One region of the Halobacillus sp. ACCC02827 genome, then DNA from elsewhere that is predicted to be linked to it. Evidence: riboswitches for the same ligand, from Rfam matches in the RefSeq annotation. Region 1 holds a riboswitch; each other region holds the start of a gene.
What was found. A riboswitch is a leader RNA that binds a small molecule or an ion and turns the genes downstream of it on or off. The one in region 1 is predicted to bind S-adenosylmethionine.

Region 1 (6,988 bases):
GGGCGCGGTGGACAGGGTTCCTTGTTTGGAAACCGACAACCTTCCTCCATCCGTTCTTTTCGAAAAGTGCTCTCGTTTCTTTCGGATCGAGGTAAAACTCTTCTCCGTGTTCTTTTGCTGACGAAGCAAAAACCTGGATAGTACCGGATACATAATAGTCGGGGCGTTCAAACAACTTTTTGACACCCGGGTGAGCAAGGTCCGTAGTTAAATATACTTTTTGCGCTTCTTTTTCTTTGTCAGGTTTGAAGATGTCTTCGATCTCAATCACACCGTACACCGTTCCATCATGGATAAGCTTGGCTTCTTTTCCTAACGATTCTGCCTTCTCTTGACTTACAGGCAGCGTAATCGGAATGCTCCAGGGTGTCCCGTCTTTCAAACGCATCGTATCGACGACGGATTCATAGTCTTCCTTGTTCAGGAACCCTTCCAGCGGACTGTATGCTCCGTTACCGATCAGCTCCACGTCACTGAGAGCCATTCCATCCAGTTCGATACTGTCCTTCGGTAAATCCTCCGGTGTTTCGTTCCATCTATTGATTAACTTCCCTCCATGGGGTTTAATGACTGCCATTTCATACATCCTCCTATTAGTTCGTTTCGATTAATTCGTTTCTGATGGGCCCGGGGTGTGAAGACCACACTCCGTTTTATTAAATCCTTTCCAGCGGCCGGAGCGGTCGTCGCCGACGGCCTGGGATGTACAAGGAATACATCCTACACTTGGATAGTTTTGGTCATGCAAAGCATTGTAATCCAAGCTATTTAGTCGGATATAATGCCATACGTCGTCCCAAGTCCAATGTATCAGTGGACAAACTTTCACGGACTTAAACCGTTCATCTTTGTTGATGAAATCCGTCTTCGCTCTGCTCGGGGACTGTTCTCTGCGCAGGCCGGAAAGCCAGGCAACCGCACCGGACAGTGCCTCTTCCAACGGTTTGATCTTCCGGATGTAACAACACTGGTCCGGCTGTCTCTTCCACAAAGCGGAACCATGCTCTTCTGCCTGTTCTTCCACTGTAAGCTCCGGTAATTTCATATGAATATGAAGCGCCGGATACCGCTTCTTCACTTTATCAATCAAATCGTAGGTTTCCTGGAAGTGAAGACCTGTGTCGAGAAAAACGACATCCGCATCCGGTTTGACCTGCGAAATCAGATCGATGAGTACCATTCCTTCTGCGCCGAAGCTGCACGCATAAACCACGTCAGAACCATACTGGTCGTATGCCCATTGAATGACCTTTCTCGCGCCTTTCGTATCATCCTCTGGCTGATCATTTTTGAATGGATCACCGGAAAAATGCTGGTACGTAAGTAAGTTTCCCATACACTCGCCTGCCTTTCTCCAAATAAAAACGCCCCTCTTCCGGAAAAGAAGAAGGGCGTCTGAAAGTAAGATACGTCCTTCTTATCTTTCCAAATGCTTTCAGCATCTGCTGGAATTGGCACAGCGTCTAACTTTAACGGTTAGACCCGTTGCCGAGGCTTCGATGGGCCAGTCCCTCCACCTCTCTAGATAAGAAAAATTAGTCGGTTGGATATTTCAAAAAAACTAATTGATTCAAATAGTAGGCTTCTTTCTAAGATATGTCAACAGGTTTTTTAAAAATTACAACTTTTCTGTTTTTAATATTGACAATGGTCCCCCTCTGCTTTAATTTGGTAAGTAATCAAAGCAAGATACTATATCCTTATGAAGAGCCGGGGGAGGAAACTGGTCCAACGATCCCGCAGCAACCTTTTAAAGGTGCTCCATCCAGCAGACATTGTCTGAAAGATAAGGAGAGGAACGAAAGCCTCTTCTGTGTGAAGGTTTTTTTTATTTTTGTAGAAAACCTCTTCACACATAAAACCAAGTATTCTCATATGATTAATCATACACCATATGGGAGCTGGAATTAAAGGGTAAAAGGAGAGGTTGGATTGAATAAATTAATTGTTTTCGCATTAGTGGGATTTTTTGCTCAGTTAGTCGATGGTGCTCTCGGCATGGGCTTCGGATTGACTTCCTCAACGATTCTGCTTGCCTATGGACTTGCTCCGGCAGTAGCTTCTGCATCCATTCATATGGCTCAAGTGGCAACGACGGCCGCTTCCGGCTTCTCTCACTATAAATTCGGGAATGTCGATAAGCGTCTCGTCGTTATTCTGGCTGTTCCCGGTGCCATCAGCGCTTTTCTCGGTGCAGCTGTGTTAAGCTGGGTTCCAGGAGAAATTATCCGACCCTACATATCACTCTTCCTCCTCGTATTAGGAATCTATATCATCATTCGTTTCCTTACCATGGGACAGAAGCGGCGCCAGGAGAAGCGGCCTTTCAAAAAGAGCTTTTTGTTTCCACTTGGATTTATCGGAGGTTTTCTTGATGCAGTCGGCGGCGGCGGGTGGGGACCAGTGAATACGCCCGTTCTCCTGGCAAGACAGAAGCTTGAACCCCGAAAAGTGATTGGAACGGTAGATACCAGCGAATTCATCGTCACTGTTTCTGCGACCCTCGGGTTTCTTATCTTTCTTGGCTGGGAGCAATTCAGCTGGCTGCTCGTATCTGCGTTTGTGATCGGCGGGGTTATTGCGGCCCCCCTTGCTGCCTGGCTTGTGAAAATAATGCCGTCTCTCGTATTAGGTGTCCTCGCCGGTGGATTCATCGTTTTGACAAATATCCGAACGCTTTTGAATACAGTAGAGCTTGGAGACACCTCCATCGCCATTATTTACACGGCTTTAGTCCTTGCCTATATCTGCATGGTTCTCTTGTCCATCCGCAGAAACTTCCGGCTTAAGCCGGCAACCAGGTAGCAGGAACAGTGTTGTCCTGAGCAGCACGCTTTTATGATAATATAAAAAAAGAGATCAGAGCTGTATGCTCTGATCTCTTTTTCTATATTTTATTCAATAGAGAAGATATAGGAATAAATCGGCTGTCCACCTGTGTGAACTTCCACTTCCAAATCTTCGAACGTATCTTCAATATACGCTTCCAACTGACCAATTTCATCTTCTTCAACTTCTTCACCAGTAAGAATGGTCAGGATTTCATCTTCATCCTCATCGATCATCTCGCGAAGCAGAGCCTTCGCTGCCTCTAACGCTTCTTTTGCCGTTGTTTGTATTTTACTTTCCGCGATCCCCATAAAATGGCCTTTTTCAATGGCTAGTCCATCGATCTGGGTATCCCGTACCGCATACGTAACCTGTCCGGTTTTCACTTCGGACATCAGCTGGCTCATTTCCTCTTTATTCGTGTCAAGATCCGCTTCCGGATTAAATCCTAGAAGAGCACTCATTCCCTGCGGAATGGTCTTCGTCGGAATAACGGCTACTTCCACATCAGCAAGCTCGGCCGCCTGTTCCGCCGCCATCACAATATTCTTATTGTTCGGGAGAATGAGCACACGGTCTGCATGGGCTTCCTTGATCGCTTCCGACAGATCCTGGGTACTAGGGTTCATCGTTTGTCCACCTTGGATGACAACTGTCGCGCCGAGGCTTTCGAACAATTTCCTGATCCCTTCCCCCATACTTACTGTGACGATACCGTATGGAGCTTTCTTTTCCTGCTTAGCGCCTTTTTTCTTGTCTCCTACAATAGATGTATGCTGTTCACGCATATTCTCGATCTTCATGTTAATGAGACTGCCGTACTTCTGACCGAGCGTCATCGCTTCGCCGGGATACTCGGCATGAACATGCACTTTAATTAAGTCTTCATCGGAAACGACTAGGAGGGAATCACCAATTTCGCTGAGCTGGTTGCGGAATGCATCCTCATCATAAGGGTTTTCCGCAAGCTTGTCCTCTTCGAATTTCACCATGAATTCCGTGCAATAGCCGTATTCGATATCTTCCGTATTCATGAAATCCTGAGCAGATTTATGATGTTCTGCATTGACCATATCATCCATGGATACGGTTTCCTGAACTGCCGGAAGTTCTTCCCCTTTCAAGGAAGCAAGAAATCCTTCATAAATGGTTACAAGACCCTGGCCGCCACTGTCCACGACTCCGACTTCCTTTAAAACAGGAAGCAGTTCCGGGGTCCGTTTAAGCGATGCTTTCGCAGCTTTTACCACTTCTTCCATAAACGGAATGAAAGCCGTGTGCTTTTCTGCAGCTTCCACCGAACCTTCCGCTGTTTCACGGGCTACGGTAAGAATTGTTCCTTCTACCGGTTTCATAACCGCTTTATAGGCTGTATCCACGCCGCCTTCAAGAGCCGCCGAGAAATCTTTCGTTGTCAACGTTTCCTTATCTTCATTAACTTTTGAGAAACCACGGAAGATTTGAGAAAGGATGACACCGGAATTCCCACGGGCGCCCATAAGCAGTCCCTTGGACAGTGCTTTCGCCACTGCCCCTGCATGATTTTGATCTACGGTTTTCACTTCCTCCGCTCCGGAGGTCATGGATAAGTTCATGTTCGTTCCTGTATCTCCGTCTGGTACGGGAAATACGTTTAGGGCATCGATCATCTGGGAATTTCTCTTCAGATGATGCGCCCCCTGTAAAATCATTTCGGCCAACATTTTGCCGTCTAGCTTTTCTACCGTCACACTTACGTCCTCCTTTGACTGCAACCGCTGCTTTATGCGCTTGTCACACGGACTCCCTGGATAAAGATGTTCACAGAGTCAACGGACAAACCGACTGTTTTGTTCAGTGTGTATTTCACTTGAGATTGGACGTTATGAGCCACCTCAGAAATCTTCGTCCCATAACTTACGATGATAAACATATCTATATGAAGGCGATCTTTGTCCTGTCTGACAACGACCCCTTTGGAAAAGTTTTCTTTACGGAGCATTTCGGACAGGCCGTCCCGTATCTGGTTCTTCGAAGCCATGCCGACAATTCCATAACACTCGACTGCCGCCCCTCCGGCGATCGTTGAGATTACTTCATTACTAATAGTGATATGACCATATTGGTTGTTCAAATCCACGGACATATAGATCCTCCTTTATAATCCTCGTATTCTTACTCAATTATAACATAAGATTCACAGGTGAATTCTGCTTCAATTCCCGAAAAGGATCTGAATATCCCTTATATACTTTGAGACATATCCATGTATCTGTCAAGAAGAAATTCTTGATATAATTCGACCTATCTTATTGCAAACCTTATTTTGATATGATAAAGTTACTAAGTATCTGATGATTTATGTAACAGGAGGGATTTTTCATGGCACGTAGTGTTATATCTGGTAAAGGTACACGTTCAGGTAACCACCGTTCACACGCGATGAACGCTAATAAACGTCAATTCAAAGCTAACCTTCAAAAAGTACGTATTCTTGTAGATGGTAAGCCTAAGAAAGTTTACGTTACTGCACGTGAGCTAAAATCAGGCAAATTACAACGCGTATAACTCTTTGAACAAAAGAAGCACCCGGATTCCGGGTGCTTTTTTTGTTGGGCCTGTTAGTCTTTTTTGAATGTACTTATGACTGCACGCACTATGCCCCCGACGAACCGCGGGAGTTTGATAGTATAAAATTTCAAAGAGCCCCCTCCTCCTGTTATAACTGATGGAACAACCCTTCTCTACCCTCTATTAGTCAAGTCTTTGCTTCTTATTACTAAGAGTATGCCTGCCTGAAAGGAAAAAGTACCCGTATCTTCAAGAAGCCTGTTCGAAATGCAGAGGGTTGATCCATAAGGTACATATGCGTCTGTGAGTGGATAATAAAAACCCTTTAGAGTAAGCCCTGACACATCCAGGGTGACAGGCAGGAAAGAGATGTACGGGTATTCTTCATCCGCTTCTATCGTATGCTCTCCGGCTTTGACTAATTCCACTCGATTTTGTTTATCTACGATGGTCGCTTTCACATCCCGTTCTGCAAGCGTGTAAAGCAGCTGAATGTTAGCTTGGGAATGATCAAGCCTTCCTCCCGTCACTCCGACTAATAAAATATGCGCAGGGTTTCTTTTTTGTGCTTCTATCACAGCAAGCTCAAGATCGGTTTCATCTTTCTCATCCGGATACATACGTGTTTCAGCTGCCGAAGCCTGAATACGCCTTAATACTTCCGGTGATACAGAATCAAAGTCTCCGATGGCAAGATCCGGTTTAATGCCTTGCTCGATCAGTACTTCGGCTCCCTTGTCTGCACCGATCCACAGGCAATCCCCTTGCACTGTCTGTTTCAGGTCTGGTACGTAAGCTGCCGGTCCTCCTCCGACAACGACGATGGTGTGGTTCATATGATTCCCTCCAAGATTAATGATGAATAAACAAGAAGCTCAAATGGATGCCTGCTGGCAATCATTTGAGCTTCTTCCCCTTATAAAGAGCTGCGAATCGCATCTATCGCTTTTTTACGGTCGGGGTGATTGAAAACAGCGCTTCCTGCTACGAGGACATCAGCACCGGCTTCGGTGCAAAGGCGTGCCGTTACTTCATTGACGCCGCCATCAATCTCAATTTCAAAATCCAGCGCTTCTTCCGTTCTCCATGCATCGATCTGGCTGACTTTTGGCAGTACAGAATGTATGAATGACTGACCACCGAAACCAGGATTGACCGTCATTAACAATACAAGATCCACGTCTTTCAGTATAGGACGAATCGCTTCGGCAGGTGTCGCAGGGTTAATGACCACACCTGCTTTCACCCCGTGACTTTTAATCAGTTGGATGGTGCGGTGGAGGTGCGGACACGCTTCCTGATGGACCGTTAGAATATCTGCGCCCGCTTTGGCGAACGTTTCCACGTAAGCTTCCGGATTCTCGATCATTAAATGGACGTCAAGCGGAAGGCTCGTCACCGGGCGGACCGCATCAACAATCAAAGGGCCGATCGTAATGTTTGGAACGAAATGTCCATCCATGACATCTACATGGATATAATCCGCGCCTGCGAGCTCGACGTCTTTAATTTCCTCTCCCAGTTTAGCAAAATCGGATGCTAAGATGGATGGTGCAATTTTTGTCATCGTTTAATACCTCGGCTTTCTATTCTGTATTTCTTCCAGGAA
Region 2 (6,988 bases), 890 kb from region 1:
AGGGTGTTAGGATAAGTGAAAATAAAGGAGGGATTAACATGAAGAAACTCATCAAAAAAGCAGTCGACTATGCAAAGAATAATCCCGAAAAAACAAAGCACTATGCAAAGAAGGCCTACGACACGATTCAAAAGAAGAAATCTAAAAGCAGAACAGAACGCCCCCGCTAGTATTGGCGGGGTTTCTCTTGCACACGGCCGGCTTCATGCTACAATATACAGCGGACATTATTAACGGACGGAGGACTAGCAATGAACTTAGAAAGAATCATCCCTTATTCACACATGCTTATGAAGCTATTTATAGAAGAAGGGGATGTGGTCATAGACGGGACTTGCGGGAATGGTCATGATACCTTATTCCTCACTAACTTAGTCGGAGATACAGGGCATGTATATGGGTTTGATATCCAGAAAGTGGCTGTGGAGAACACGACAGAACGCCTCAAAGAGGCAGGAAATGAGAACAGAGCGACAATCCTTCACGAATCCCACTCCCAAGTGAAAACTTCCATCAGCAGAGAGCACAAAAAACGTGTGCAGGCAGCCATTTATAACCTTGGCTACTTACCGGGAAGTGACAAAACAGTCATTACAAAACCGGAGGAAACATTAGCTTCCGTTCAAGAGACCTTGTCTATATTAAAACCCGGTGGATTATTAGTACTGGTGGTATACCACGGGCATGAAGGCGGAGAAGAAGAGAAAGACGCTCTCTTAGAATACCTCACCGCTCTCGATTCCAAAGAATACCACGTGCTCCATTACGGCTTCATCAATCAGAAACGTAAACCACCTTTTATATTAGCTGTAGAAAAGCATTAATACAAAAAACGGCCTGGACGATTACAACTCACGTCCAGGCTTTAATTTGTGATACATTTTGGTATTCAGGTAAAAGAACGTCGCTTTCTTTCCACTCGCCTTCAAGAGTTCTTTAACAAAGCTCTTCGCATTGGCAATACGCCCGACTTTTCGATCGGCCAAATACATTCCAACAAGCCCTTCATGAACCATCTCATGGAAAGCAGCGTTTGGTAACCGTTGAATCTCTTCGTTCGTTCTCTCGACGAAATACTTGAACCTCGCCCGCATCTCCTCTTCGTGCTCATAATAGGAACAAAAATTCAAATCCCCTTCCTCTTCATCCTCCTCCTGATCAATATAGTAATCAAGGAGAATGTGAAGCCCCTGCATGAATGGGAAATAGCTTCTTGTCACCTGCTCTGCTAAAGAAGGGTCAATTCTTCCACCAAGAGTATAAGAGACAAGGCAGAAAATACCAAGGGTAGAGCCCGTACATGCCGAAAATTCATACCATTTCAGTTGCGGCCAGTCCTTCTGGTGATCTTCAAACCATTGCTGTAACCTTGGAATACGTTCCTCTTCCACCACATGTTTATGTACTTGAAGATCGCTGTAAAGGGAACCAAGATTCCGAGTATGCTCCAGGACTATGTCATAGCCTTCCGCATTCCGAAGTACGTCCTGACAAGTTTTCACAAGGAGATGGAGGTAACCGGCGTCGTCTGATTCCTCACGATATTTATAGTAGTCTTGTCTTTCATTCCCTGGCGTCAGCGCATCCGCCATCGCCTGATGGAGCATGCGGAAATCTTTCGGATCCATCGATGTACTTCTGTCACATAAGTTATCAAGATAATCACTAATGGTTTGATAGGCTACGATAAAACGAACCGCTTCGTCCCTTCTCTCCCCTGCAAGCACCGCATAAATCGCCCCGCCTTCACAATGGAACGTTTTGCTTTCAATGCTGGCAAGTGCCTGAATCCTTAATTCCGGATCTGGTATTTGACGCGCCCGATCAATCCAAACGTTCAATTCTCTATGAACGGAAGGAAAGATATTTTTGTACACGTGGTACATGAGATGCAGGGCGTTACTCGGTACATTTGCTTTCATATGTTTCCCTCCCTGTCTATTTCTTGAGTTGCTGTTGTAAAAACCCAAGTGTATAAAGGTACACATCTTCCCACTCCGGCTCATTGAATAGTTCATGGTATAATTCCGGCCATTCTTTGTATGTTTTTTCTTTAGCATCCACTATATGAAACCATTCTGCCGTTTTTTCCGCCACTACCAGTTCGTCACGTCCCGCCTGCAAGACAAGAAGAGGTACATCCGGAAACTGGTTGACGTCCCGGAAAGCCAGACGGGAAGCACGTTGAAACTCCCGGTACCAACGCACAGAGACTTTCTTAAGGACAAGTGGATCTTTACGAAACTGTTCGACTTTCACGGTATCCCTTGTAATCAATGAAGGGTCTTGGTTGGCATCCATACGTAAAGAGGGCGCTATGATATTCAATAGGTAGGACAACCATTCCACAGGCGCACTTACACTGCCTTTAATAGCCAATGCAGGAGACGAGAGGATGATACCATCCATTTTCTGTTGCAGCTGTTCCATTACCCGCACCGTTACAAGACCACCCATACTATGACCGAGCAGAAATATTTTTTTATCGGGATCCGCTTCCCCGATCCAGCCCTCTACTGTCTTTATGTACTCCTCAAAGGAATGGATATGACCTTTCCTTCCGGGTGAATTTCCCTGGCCAGGCAGATCGCCGTATATAACATCGAAACCATCTTTATGAAGCCGATCCGCCAACCGCTCATATCTTCCACCATGTTCAAATGCTCCGTGGACGATAATGATAGTGCCGTCTGATGCTGGAGATTGCTTTTTATTCACAGTCTATCCCCCGTTCCATCTGCTATACTATCCTTAACTAATATTATAAGGGGGTTTACTATGATTTGCGAATATAAAGGAAAGCGCCCGTCTATACACCCGACGGCTTACATCGCTGATGATGCCGTTATTACAGGAGATGTTTTTATCGATGAAGGAGCAAGCATCTGGTTTAAAACCGTCATCCGCGGGGATGTAGCTCCGGTACATATCGGCAGGAATACAAATGTACAGGATCTCAGTATGCTTCATCAAAGCCCGGGTCAACCACTGATCCTTGAAGATGGCGTGACGGTCGGTCATCAAGTGACCCTGCATTCCGCACACATTAAGAAAAACGCGCTGATCGGTATGGGGTCCCTCATACTCGATGGAGCGATAATTGGAGAAGAAGCTTTCATCGGCGCTGGGAGCCTCGTCCCGCCGGGAAAAGTTATCCCTCCAAGGACGCTCGCTTTCGGCCGGCCCGCGAAAGTAGTTCGGGAACTGAACGAGCATGACTATCAAGAGTTGGAAAGGATAAGAACCACTTACATAGAGAAAGGAAACTATTATAAACAGCAGCAAGAAAAAGATTAAAAACAAAAAAGTACCCTTGCGGGTACTTTTTTTGTCCTTAATTGAAACGAGATTTTAATTGTTCTGCTTTGTCCGTCCGCTCCCAAGGGAACTCAATATCCGTGCGGCCGAAATGACCATAAGCAGCCGTATCACGGTAGATAGGTCGACGCAGATCCAGCATCTTGATAATACCGGCAGGGCGCAGATCGAACAGATCACGCACAGCTTCTACCAGCTTCTCTTCCGATACTTTGCCAGTACCATTCGAGTTGATGGCAATAGAAACCGGCTGCGCTACACCTATTGCATACGCAAGCTGCACTTCCACAGCGTCTGCAAGTCCGGCAGCTACGATGTTCTTCGCAACATAGCGGGCTGCATAAGCAGCAGAGCGGTCCACTTTCGTCGCGTCTTTCCCGCTGAAAGCACCTCCGCCGTGACGGGCATATCCGCCATACGTATCCACAATGATTTTTCTTCCCGTCAAGCCGGCATCCCCTTGAGGACCGCCGATAACGAAACGACCTGTCGGATTGATGAAGTATTTCGTCTGCTCATCAATGAGCTCCGCCGGTACAACAGGACCGATCACATGGTCGCGCAGATCTTTCTTAATCTGCTCCAATGTAATTTCTTCCGCGTGCTGTGTAGAAATGACAATGGTATCTACGCGGACAGGTTTATCCAGCTCATCGTACTCGATGGTCACTTGTGTCTTCCCGTCCGGGCGCAGGTAATCCAGCGTGCCGTCTTTACGGACATCCGAAAGACGCTTGGACAGTTTATGTGCCAGTGAAATAGGAAGAGGCATTAGTTCTTTCGTTTCATTATTAGCAAAACCGAACATTAAGCCCTGATCTCCAGCTCCGATCGCTTCAATCTCATCGTCGCTCATCTTGCCCTCGCGGGATTCCAATGCTTCATCCACTCCGCCTGCAATATCAGGGGACTGCTCATCGATGGCAGTCAGAACGGCACACGTATCCGCATCGAAGCCGTATTTGGCTCGAGTATATCCAATATCTTTAATTGTTTGACGAACGATGGATGGGATGTCTACATAAGTATTTGTACTGATCTCTCCTGAGACGAGCACAAGTCCCGTGGTCACTGTTGTCTCACATGCAACCCGAGCATTCGGGTCATTTTTTAAAATTTCGTCTAAAATGGCATCAGAAATCTGGTCACATATTTTATCGGGGTGACCTTCTGTAACTGACTCTGATGTGAATAACCGGCGATTGGCAGGCATTCTGAAAAACTCCTCCTTCTGTAAGTACAAAGTATTAGACGGAACTCTTTACCAGTATGTGCAGAAACGAAAAAACGTTTCCTTCGTTCATGCTTCATCCACAACCATTAGAGCTTTATATAGGAATCTATACCGGATGACCTCCGGCTCGGATATTTCTCCATAAAAAGAAAAAACCCTTCCTAATGTCGAGGAAAGGGGCTGCTTCCTTTCGCTCTTATCGTCCAAGAAGGAATTCGTTCCTTCCTGCTTCAGGTTAGCACCATGCCATTCTCATGACGGTTGCTGGGTTTCAAAGGGCCTGTCCCTCCACCAACTCTGGATAAGAGAGTTTCCGTTCTTCGTTATCGTATCGAAAACCATGTAACATGTCAATCAGATTCCACCCGTATCCCCGACCAGGTACGGTTTTTACGGATCCTTACAAAACCAAGGACCCGCCACCTTTTCTTTCCATTTATAAACGTTCACACCGGAAAAAACATAAGATAGAAATAAACCATCCGGATTTTAACAAGAAGCCAATATTTGTTCACAAAATATTGGAAACAATTTCACCAAATAGTATGGACTATAAAAATGAATGTGTTATACTAATTCCATCTTAAGGATGATTAAATTATTTGACAAAGGCGGGTCGACTTATATGAGTACCATTAACCAAATGTCTGAACTTAACCTATTACTAGCTCAAGAAAATGTCCATCACCAACTTTCCGTTCCGCACTTGGTGGAGAAGATCCTCTCTCGCAACGAAGGCACATTAACAGAAAAAGGTGCAATTCAAGCGACTACTGGTACTTACACCGGCAGATCACCAAAAGACAAATTCATCGTCAAAGACGACACGTCCGAACAAAAAGTGGATTGGGGTACGATCAATACGCCGATTGACGAGAGTACTTTCGTTCAGCTTTACCACAAAGTTCTTACGTATTTAAAGAAGCGGGAAGAACTCTTTGTTTTCAAAGGGTTTGCCGGCGCAGAAACACGGTATCGTCTTCCCATCCAAGTCGTGACAGAGTTTGCGTGGCACAATCTTTTCGCTAAACAGATGTTCATTCGTCCAAATACGGAAGAGGTGGCAGATCATGAAGCGGAATTCACGGTTATATCCGCTCCGACCTTCAAGGCTGATCCTGAAGTGGACGGGACAAATTCAGAAGCGTTCATCATGATTTCCTTCAAACACCGTATCGTCTTAATTGGCGGAACCGAGTATGCCGGGGAAATCAAAAAATCGATTTTCTCCGTCATGAACTATATTCTTCCGGAGAAAAACATCCTGCCGATGCACTGTTCAGCGAACGTTGGTAAAGAAGGCGATGTCGCTCTTTTCTTCGGGTTATCCGGAACGGGCAAGACTACCCTTTCTGCAGATCCTTCCCGCCGTTTGATCGGGGATGACGAGCATGCGTGGTCGAACTACGGCGTCTTCAATATTGAAGGCGGTTGCTACGCCAAGTGTATCAACCTTTCTAAAGAAAAGGAACCACAAATTTACGATGCGATTCATTTTGGATCGGTTCTGGAGAATGTCATACTAAGCGCAGACTCACATGAACCGGATTATGACGACACAAGTTTGACAGAAAACACTCGTGCGGCTTATCCGCTTGAACATATATCCAACACTGTACAGCCCAGTGTAGCTGGTCATCCAAATGCGATCATTTTCTTGACCGCTGATGCTACAGGCGTTCTCCCTCCGATCAGTAAGTTGACGAAGGAACAGGCAATGTACCACTTCCTGAGCGGATATACCAGCAAACTCGCAGGTACAGAAAGGGGAATTACAGAACCGCAGGCGACATTCTCCGCCTGCTTCGGCTCTCCATTCCTTCCCTTGGCTCCATCTAAGTATGCAGAAATGCTTGGCGAGAAAATTGATCAATTCCAGACCGACGTCTATCTAGTGAATACAGGATGGTCCGGAGGGTCTTACGGGGAAGGACAGCGGATCAAGTTAAGCTACACAAGAGCTATGATCCACGCTGCGTTGGAAGGAGAATTAAGCTCAGCGGAGACGTATAAAGATCCTTTCTTCGGTTTACACGTTCCCACCCACTGCCCTGGTGTCCCTGATGAGGTATTGTCACCTCGTAAGACATGGACAGATAAAGAGGCCTACGACCTGAGCGCTAAAGCGCTTGCCGAAAAGTTCCATAAGAACTTTGAGAAATTCACTTATGCGAGCGAAGCAATTAGGAAAGCAGGACCTTCCTATCATAGCTGAACATCATAAAATATCCCCCACGTGGTCACGTGGGGGATATTTATTCTTCAGATATGACGCTGAATACGTTTCATGCATTCCGGAAGGACTTCATCCTTCATCATAAAGCTGAAGCGCTCATTCACTCTCATGTTCTTTGGGAGATGTCGGAATAAGACAGGGCCGTGTGTTTCAAAATAGTGTTCCTGATCGGCCAGTTCAGATATGACGGCATAATATAC
Region 3 (6,988 bases), 1.4 Mb from region 1:
GCCGGCTTCCGTATTACACCGGACGGCGAAGTGACGGATGTGGACACATGGGCGGCCTTCTTCAATCCGAGTTTCGGAGTGACCGCGATTCACACGACCCTATCCGCATATATGACCGTAGCTTTCTTAGTAGCTTCCATTGCCGCTTTGCGTCTCATGAGGAAAAACATTTCATTAAAAGAACGAAAATACCATAAGAAAGCGCTGATGATCGCCATCTACTTCGGTGCTCTTACTTCTCTCGCCACAGCGATTAACGGACACGAAACAGCCCAAGTATTATATGAAAATAATCCACGCAAGCTTGCAGCAGCAGAAGGTTTGTTTGAAACGACCCGCTACGCACCGCTTTCGATCGGTGGATATACATCGGCAGCTGAAGAGCGGGTCAAATATGCCATTGAAATACCCGGCGGTCTAAGTTTTCTTGCAGGAGACCGATTTGACACGGAAGTCATGGGATTGAACGAATGGCCGGAAGAATTGTGGCCCCCTTTATACGTCCACATCCTTTTTAATGTCATGGTGGGAATCGGCAGCGTCTTGATATTTGTAGCGATGATCGCCCTTTTCTGGAAGCATGTTCTCAAGCGGGAGTTCCCGAGCTGGCTTCTCGCTTTGTTCGTCGTAAGCGGTCCCCTTGCAATGATTGCAATTGAGAGCGGTTGGTGCTTCAGCTGTATAGGAAGACAACCTTGGACCATTACCGATGTACTCCGGACCGGGGATGCGGCGACAAAATCCAGCAGTGTCGGATTTCTGTTCTATTTATTCATTACGCTCTATATCACCCTGTTGTTCGTCACCGGCTTCGTCCTTCGTTATTATTTCAAGAAGCATCCAGTGACCAAAGATCTGGAACCTTCAGAAACCACTTAGAAAGGAGAGGGATGAGTAATGGAAGCATCTACATTGGCGGTTACTATCTTATGGAGTTTACTATTTGTCTACGCTATGCTGGGTTCCCTCGACTTCGGGGCCGGTTTCTGGGGAATGATTTACAGTAAGAGCAGGCAAACCGGCGCCTCTCAGATTGCCAACCGGTTCTTATCACCGACATGGGAAGTAACCAACGTTTTTCTCGTCATTTTCGTTGTCTCCGTTGTAACCTTCTTCCCATTTGCAACGACGCTCTTAGGAAGTATTCTGCTCGTCCCGGTCGCTCTGGGTATTTTGCTCTTGACCATCCGAACGACGTTCATGGTTTTTCAGCACCATACCGATCGATTTAAGAATACGCTTCGTATCACATCGGGATTCACAGGGTTGATCATTCCTGCGCTGCTCGTCAGTATCCTCCCTATCACATTAGGAGGATTCATCGACTTCGATAATGATTACCCCCGCCTCCATTATGGAGAGCTTCTGTCCCACCCTACTTTATATATGCATATCGCTTTCGGGTTGACGACCGAATTATTCATCTCGGCCGTCTTCTTGATGGATTATGCAAAAGAGGCAGACGATTGGAAGGCGTATCACACGTTCCGGAAGCATGCCATTTGGCTTGGACCGGTCAGTATTGCCGTGGCCATGTTGACCATCGGTACCTTCCCGGAAGAGGCGGCATGGATCGTTGACAATATCCAGGCGAACTGGTTTACGTTCGGATTATCTGTTCTTTTCTTCCTGATCGGCTATACATTTTTGTTCATCCGCCGGAAGAATGGACAGCGTGGACGATCACGACTTGCCGTCCTTGCGATCATCATTCAATACGGCATCGCTATCTATGCCTATGGCAATGCGCACCTCCCCTATCTGATTTATCCTGATTTGACTATAGAAGAAGGATTCACAAATCCGGACATCTTCTATCAGATGCTTGTCGTCTACGGTATTGGATTCGGAATTCTGATTCCTGCTTTCATCCTGTTCTGGCGCTTGTTCCTGAAAGACCGCCGTTACTTGAAACAGGAATAGAAGAGCGGCAGCTTAAGCTGCCGTTCTTTTTTATATCGTTATCCTTAGGACCGTACGGGGTACATAGAGACAAAGAGAGGTGAAACTATGAAGAAGTTGACCAATCAATACTTAGAGGAAGCAATCGAAGACAGCAAACCGTACGCTTCCCATGGAAATGTCAATATGACCATTCCTCATTTCGATGAAACAATCAAAGATCACTTAAGTGTTTCCATCCTCACAACACACGGGGAGTCCTATTCCGCCGGTGGAGACAATCAGCACATTCCTATGCAGAGCACTTCCAAAATCATCGGCCTCATGCTTGCCCTCCAGGATTTCGGGAAAGACCGCGTCTTCCAAACCGTAGGAATGGAACCGATGGGTGATTTCTTCAACTCGATCAGTCAACTGGAATCACATGTGACCCACAAACCGTTTAATCCTATGATCAACGCAGGAGCTATTGCTGTCGCCTCTCTCATTAAGGGGCAGAATACGGAAACCCGCTTCGACCGGTACCTTACTTTCCTTCGCCGCATCACAAGTAATGATCAGCTGGAGATGAGTGAAGAAGTCTACGAAGCAGAAATAGGCAACGGAGCAAGAAACCGATCTCTCGCATACTTTATGCAAAGCAACGGGACACTCGTGACAGATGTAGAAGAAGCACTCGACCTTTACTTCCGAATGAATGCAGTCATGATGTGCTGTACAGACTTCGCGAAGGTAGGACTCTTTCTGGCAAAAGGCGGCGAAGACCCCGCAAGCGGAGAGCGGCTGATCCCACCCCACCATCTTCGGACTGTGAAGGCGATCATGATGACTTCCGGCATGTACAATTCATCCGGCCACTATGCAGTAGAAGCAGGGTTCCCCTGCAAAAGCGGTGTATCCGGCAGCATCATCGGTTCCGTCCCCGGCCGGATGGGAATCGGTGTCGTCGGGCCTGCCATTGATAAGAAGGGGAACAGCACAGCCGGCGGAGCCTTAATCAAAAAATTGTCCAAAGATCTCGGCTTAAATATGTTCGGGGTGGAAAATACAGATGCAGAGGAGGAACATAATGGCGTTTGACTACGATCTTGATTTCGACCATATCAATTTCAAAGAAAACCCGGAAAAGTACCGGGTCGGTAAAGGAGAGCAGGGGGTCCTCCTTGTCGAGCCTTACAAGAGTGAGATCCTGCCGAATTGGCGATTCAAAACACCGGAAATTGCTAAAGAATCTTCCGAGAAGATATATGAGCAATTCCTTGAATATAAGAAAGCAGAAGATATTGTAGGTATGGATATGGCCCGTAAATTCCTCCAGATGGGATACACACGCTCCAGACGATACGCCAATTATAAAGGCGGAAAAAAGTACGGCGATGACGGTAAGGTGAACGAACGGCAGATCGATGAAGAAAAAGCGGAATCGGCACGCATCTTTGAAGAAAAATGGAAGCTGGTGCGTGAAGATGAAGAGTATCTGAAGCAAAAAAAGAGACACCAAGAAAAATACGGATAAAAGTAAAAAATTTCTACAAGGTATATTGTCAAAAGTTTCTGAGTAGTGTAAAGTAGTCAACAACATTTACATTTATACAATTGAATCTCTTATCAAGAGAGGCAGAGGGACTGGCCCTGTGAAGCCTCAGCAACCCCTGGTCTAACCAGAAAGGTGCTAACTCCAGCAAGTTGTCTATTCAACTTGGAAGATAAGAAGAAGAACGGAAACGTCAAAGTCTTCTTATCTAAGAAGGCTTTTTTTATTTATATACAAGATTACTAGAAATGAGGAATGTTCACATGTGTCCGCACACTGATACTAAATTCGTCCAAACTGGAAACCAGAAAGAAGAGCCCACAGGCGCGATAAATCCCCCTGTTTATTTCTCTACCGCATACCGTCATCCCGGCTTAGGGGAATCCACAGGCTTCGATTATACCCGGACAGGAAACCCGACCAGGCAGGCTCTGGAGAAGTCCATTGCTGATATCGAAGGCGGCGAAGCCGGGTTCGCCTTCAGTTCCGGAATGGCTGCCATCCAAACGGCCCTTTCTCTATTTAAGCAAGGGGACGAAATTATCGTTTCAGAAGATCTATACGGCGGGACATACCGACTCTTCGAGCATATGAAAGAACGCTACGGCCTGAATTTCCACTACTGTGACAGCAAAGAGCTGGATAATTTGACTGCTTACATCAACGATCAGACCAAAGCGATTTACATTGAAACACCGACAAATCCACTAATGCATACGACAGATATCCGAGAGGTATCTAAACTGGCAAAAGCACACGACCTGCTTTTGCTTGTCGATAACACGCTCTATACTCCCGTCCTGCAAAAACCGCTGGAAGAAGGGGCGGATGTCGTCATCCACAGCGCAACCAAATATCTAGCGGGTCACAACGACGTACTTGCAGGTATTCTTGTCAGTAAAGGAAAACAGGTCAATGAAACGCTGGAGTTCCATCAGAATACATCCGGCGCCGTCCTTTCCCCACTTGATTCGTGGCTGCTTATGCGCGGAATGAAGACCCTTCCGCTGCGAATGAGGCAGCATGAAACAAACGCGAAAGCTGTTGTGGATTATTTAAAAGAGCATCCGGCGGTAACAGACGTCTTCTATCCGGGGCGAGGCGGAATGATTTCTTTCCGTCTGCAGCATGAGCAGTGGATCGACCCGTTTCTGCGCAGCCTGAACTTGATATGTTTTGCAGAAAGTCTCGGGGGGGTTGAAAGCTTTATTACGTATCCGGCTACACAAACGCATGCGGATATACCGGAAGAAATCCGCACGGGATACGGAGTATGCAACCGTCTGCTTCGGTTCTCTGTAGGAATTGAGCACATCGATGATTTACTGGAAGATTTGGAACAGACCTTGAGCAGCTTACTGAAGGAGGAGATTGTACAATGACCGACCATTCCATTCAAACCCGTCTACTGCACAGCGATTATAAATTTGATCCGCAGACAGGTGCCGTCAGTGTTCCAATTAACCAAGCATCCACGTTCCACCAGCAGGATTTCGATCAACCGGGCGACTATGATTACAGTCGTTCCGGCAATCCGACACGAAAAGCCTTGGAAGACACGATCGCCGGGCTGGAGAGCGGCACCAACGGCTTCGCCTTCGCATCCGGCATGGCCGCTATTTCCACCTCTTTCATGCTTTTATCGCAAGGGGATCACATCGTCATTACAGAAGATGTGTACGGGGGTACGTTCCGCATGGTCACCAACGTGCTCGATCGATTTGGGATCGATCACACATTTGTCGATATGACAGACTTGGATGCAGTGGCACGAGCCATCCAACCGAACACGAAGGTTCTTTATATTGAGACACCATCCAATCCCACCTTAAAGATCACTGATATACAGGCGGTAACGAAGCTCGCAAAAGCCAATGAATGTTGGACGTTTGTAGACAACACCTTCATGACACCGGCCCTCCAGCGGCCGTTAGAATTAGGTGCCGATCTTGTCCTTCACAGCGCTACAAAATTTATTGCAGGCCACAGTGACGTCGTAGCTGGTCTCGCTGTTACCGGCTGCCCTGAAATTGCTGAACGTTTAGGATTTTTGCAGAATTCATTCGGATCGATCTTGGGCGCACACGATTGTTGGCTCGTGCTTCGCGGCCTTAAGACGCTGCACACACGACTCACCCAGTCTTCCCGCTCGGCGGAACTAATTGCAGAGCAGCTGCAGAAGCATCCGTTGATTGAAGAAGTGTACTATCCAGGGTTCTCCTGTCATCCGGGCAGTTCCACCCACTCCTACCAAGCGGATGGTGCGGGAGCGGTACTTTCTTTTCGATTAAGAGATGAAGATGCGGTCCGACAATTCACCAAAGCGGTACAAATCCCTGTCTTTGCGGTGAGCCTCGGAGCAGTAGAATCAATTCTCTCCTATCCTGCACGCATGTCTCATGCTGCCATGCCGAAAGCAGAACGGGAAAAGCGCGGCATCACCGATGGACTGCTCCGCCTATCCGTCGGATTGGAAAACCCGGAAGAGCTGCTGGCTGATTTCTATCAAGCACTCAAACAGATTCAACCATATGCATTTACTACGAATGGGAGGCCGAGCCATGAACTTACGTGAAGCATTACAGAACAAAACATTGATCGGTGATGGTGCTATGGGCACCCTCCTCTACTCCTATGGTATTGATCGCTGCTTCGAAGAACTGAACCTCTCTCATTCTGAAGAAGTTCTAAACGTTCACCGCGCCTATGTGAATGCCGGTGCAGATGTTATTCAGACAAATACCTATGGAGCAAACTATATTAAACTGACACGCTACGGGCTGCAGGAACAAGTAAAAGAGATTAACACTGCTGCCGTACGACTTGCAAAACAAGCGGCTCATGAAGGAACCTATGTGGTCGGAACGATCGGCGGCATACGTGGTGTCCAGAAGCAGAGCTTCAGCCTGGAAGAAATCAAACGCAGCTTCCGCGAACAGCTTTATTGTTTATTGTTTGAAGAAGTGGACGGCCTTCTCCTGGAGACGTATTACGACTTGGAAGAGTTGAAGGCAGTGCTGGAGATTGCACGAAAAGAAACCGATCTGCCTATTATTGCGCAGGTGTCCATGCATGAAGCCGGCGTTCTCCAAGAAGGCACCTCCTTATCCGACGCCCTTCAGCAATTAGAACAGCAGGGAGCTGACATTATCGGGGTGAACTGCCGCCTCGGTCCTTATCACATGATTCAATCTTTGGAAGACGTTCCCCTTCCCGATAAGGCCGTCCTGTCCGCCTACCCGAACGCTAGTCTCCCTGCTTTCCAGGATGGAAGATTGGTCTATGCGACCGATCCGAATTACTTTGAGAAAAGCGCAAAGTCCCTCTACCAACAAGGAGCCCGTTTGATCGGAGGGTGCTGCGGAACAACCCCTGAACATATCGAGGCGATTGCAGCTGCAGTAAAAGGGAAAGAGCCGATTCGAAAGAAGGAAGTTCCTGTTAAACAAGGGCACGGTGTATCCTTGTCCTCACCGGAAAAGAACTTGGAGCATTTACATGAACGCGCCAAAAGAGGAAGGTCCATCATTGTCGAGCTCGATCCTCCTAAGA

Region 2: it holds a riboswitch for S-adenosylmethionine, as region 1 does, so the genes downstream of both, metK (methionine adenosyltransferase) here and QRD89_RS08760 (phosphoadenylyl-sulfate reductase) in region 1, are expected to answer to the same signal.
Region 3: it holds a riboswitch for S-adenosylmethionine, as region 1 does, so the genes downstream of both, QRD89_RS01350 (methionine biosynthesis PLP-dependent protein) here and QRD89_RS08760 (phosphoadenylyl-sulfate reductase) in region 1, are expected to answer to the same signal.

The regions. Positions count from the first base shown of each region.
Region 1 covers NZ_CP128168.1:1,633,249-1,640,236, reverse strand. Annotated here, with positions in the region: gene sat (sulfate adenylyltransferase) at 1-577, opposite strand, end outside; gene QRD89_RS08760 (phosphoadenylyl-sulfate reductase) at 608-1,336, opposite strand; SAM riboswitch class I at 1,415-1,532, opposite strand; SAM riboswitch class I at 1,698-1,793, shown strand; gene QRD89_RS08755 (sulfite exporter TauE/SafE family protein) at 1,933-2,805, shown strand; gene QRD89_RS08750 (DAK2 domain-containing protein) at 2,895-4,559, opposite strand; gene QRD89_RS08745 (Asp23/Gls24 family envelope stress response protein) at 4,592-4,954, opposite strand; gene rpmB (50S ribosomal protein L28) at 5,191-5,376, shown strand; gene spoVM (stage V sporulation protein SpoVM) at 5,430-5,510, opposite strand; gene QRD89_RS08730 (thiamine diphosphokinase) at 5,553-6,215, opposite strand; gene rpe (ribulose-phosphate 3-epimerase) at 6,296-6,946, opposite strand; gene rsgA (ribosome small subunit-dependent GTPase A) at 6,950-6,988, opposite strand, start outside.
Region 2 covers NZ_CP128168.1:2,522,995-2,529,982, forward strand. Annotated here, with positions in the region: gene QRD89_RS13370 (hypothetical protein) at 39-170, shown strand; gene mnmM (tRNA 5-(aminomethyl)-2-thiouridylate-methyltransferase MnmM) at 252-824, shown strand; gene tbcS (tetraprenyl-beta-curcumene synthase) at 846-1,922, opposite strand; gene QRD89_RS13385 (alpha/beta hydrolase) at 1,939-2,718, opposite strand; gene QRD89_RS13390 (gamma carbonic anhydrase) at 2,779-3,297, shown strand; gene metK (methionine adenosyltransferase) at 3,335-4,531, opposite strand; SAM riboswitch class I at 4,746-4,860, opposite strand; gene pckA (phosphoenolpyruvate carboxykinase (ATP)) at 5,178-6,767, shown strand; gene ytkD (RNA deprotection pyrophosphohydrolase) at 6,815-6,988, opposite strand, start outside.
Region 3 covers NZ_CP128168.1:238,722-245,709, reverse strand. Annotated here, with positions in the region: gene QRD89_RS01370 (cytochrome ubiquinol oxidase subunit I) at 1-879, shown strand, start outside; gene QRD89_RS01365 (cytochrome d ubiquinol oxidase subunit II) at 898-1,923, shown strand; gene glsA (glutaminase A) at 2,011-2,982, shown strand; gene QRD89_RS01355 (DUF4385 domain-containing protein) at 2,972-3,418, shown strand; SAM riboswitch class I at 3,505-3,615, shown strand; gene QRD89_RS01350 (methionine biosynthesis PLP-dependent protein) at 3,700-4,818, shown strand; gene metC (cystathionine beta-lyase) at 4,815-6,011, shown strand; gene QRD89_RS01340 (bifunctional homocysteine S-methyltransferase/methylenetetrahydrofolate reductase) at 5,998-6,988, shown strand, end outside.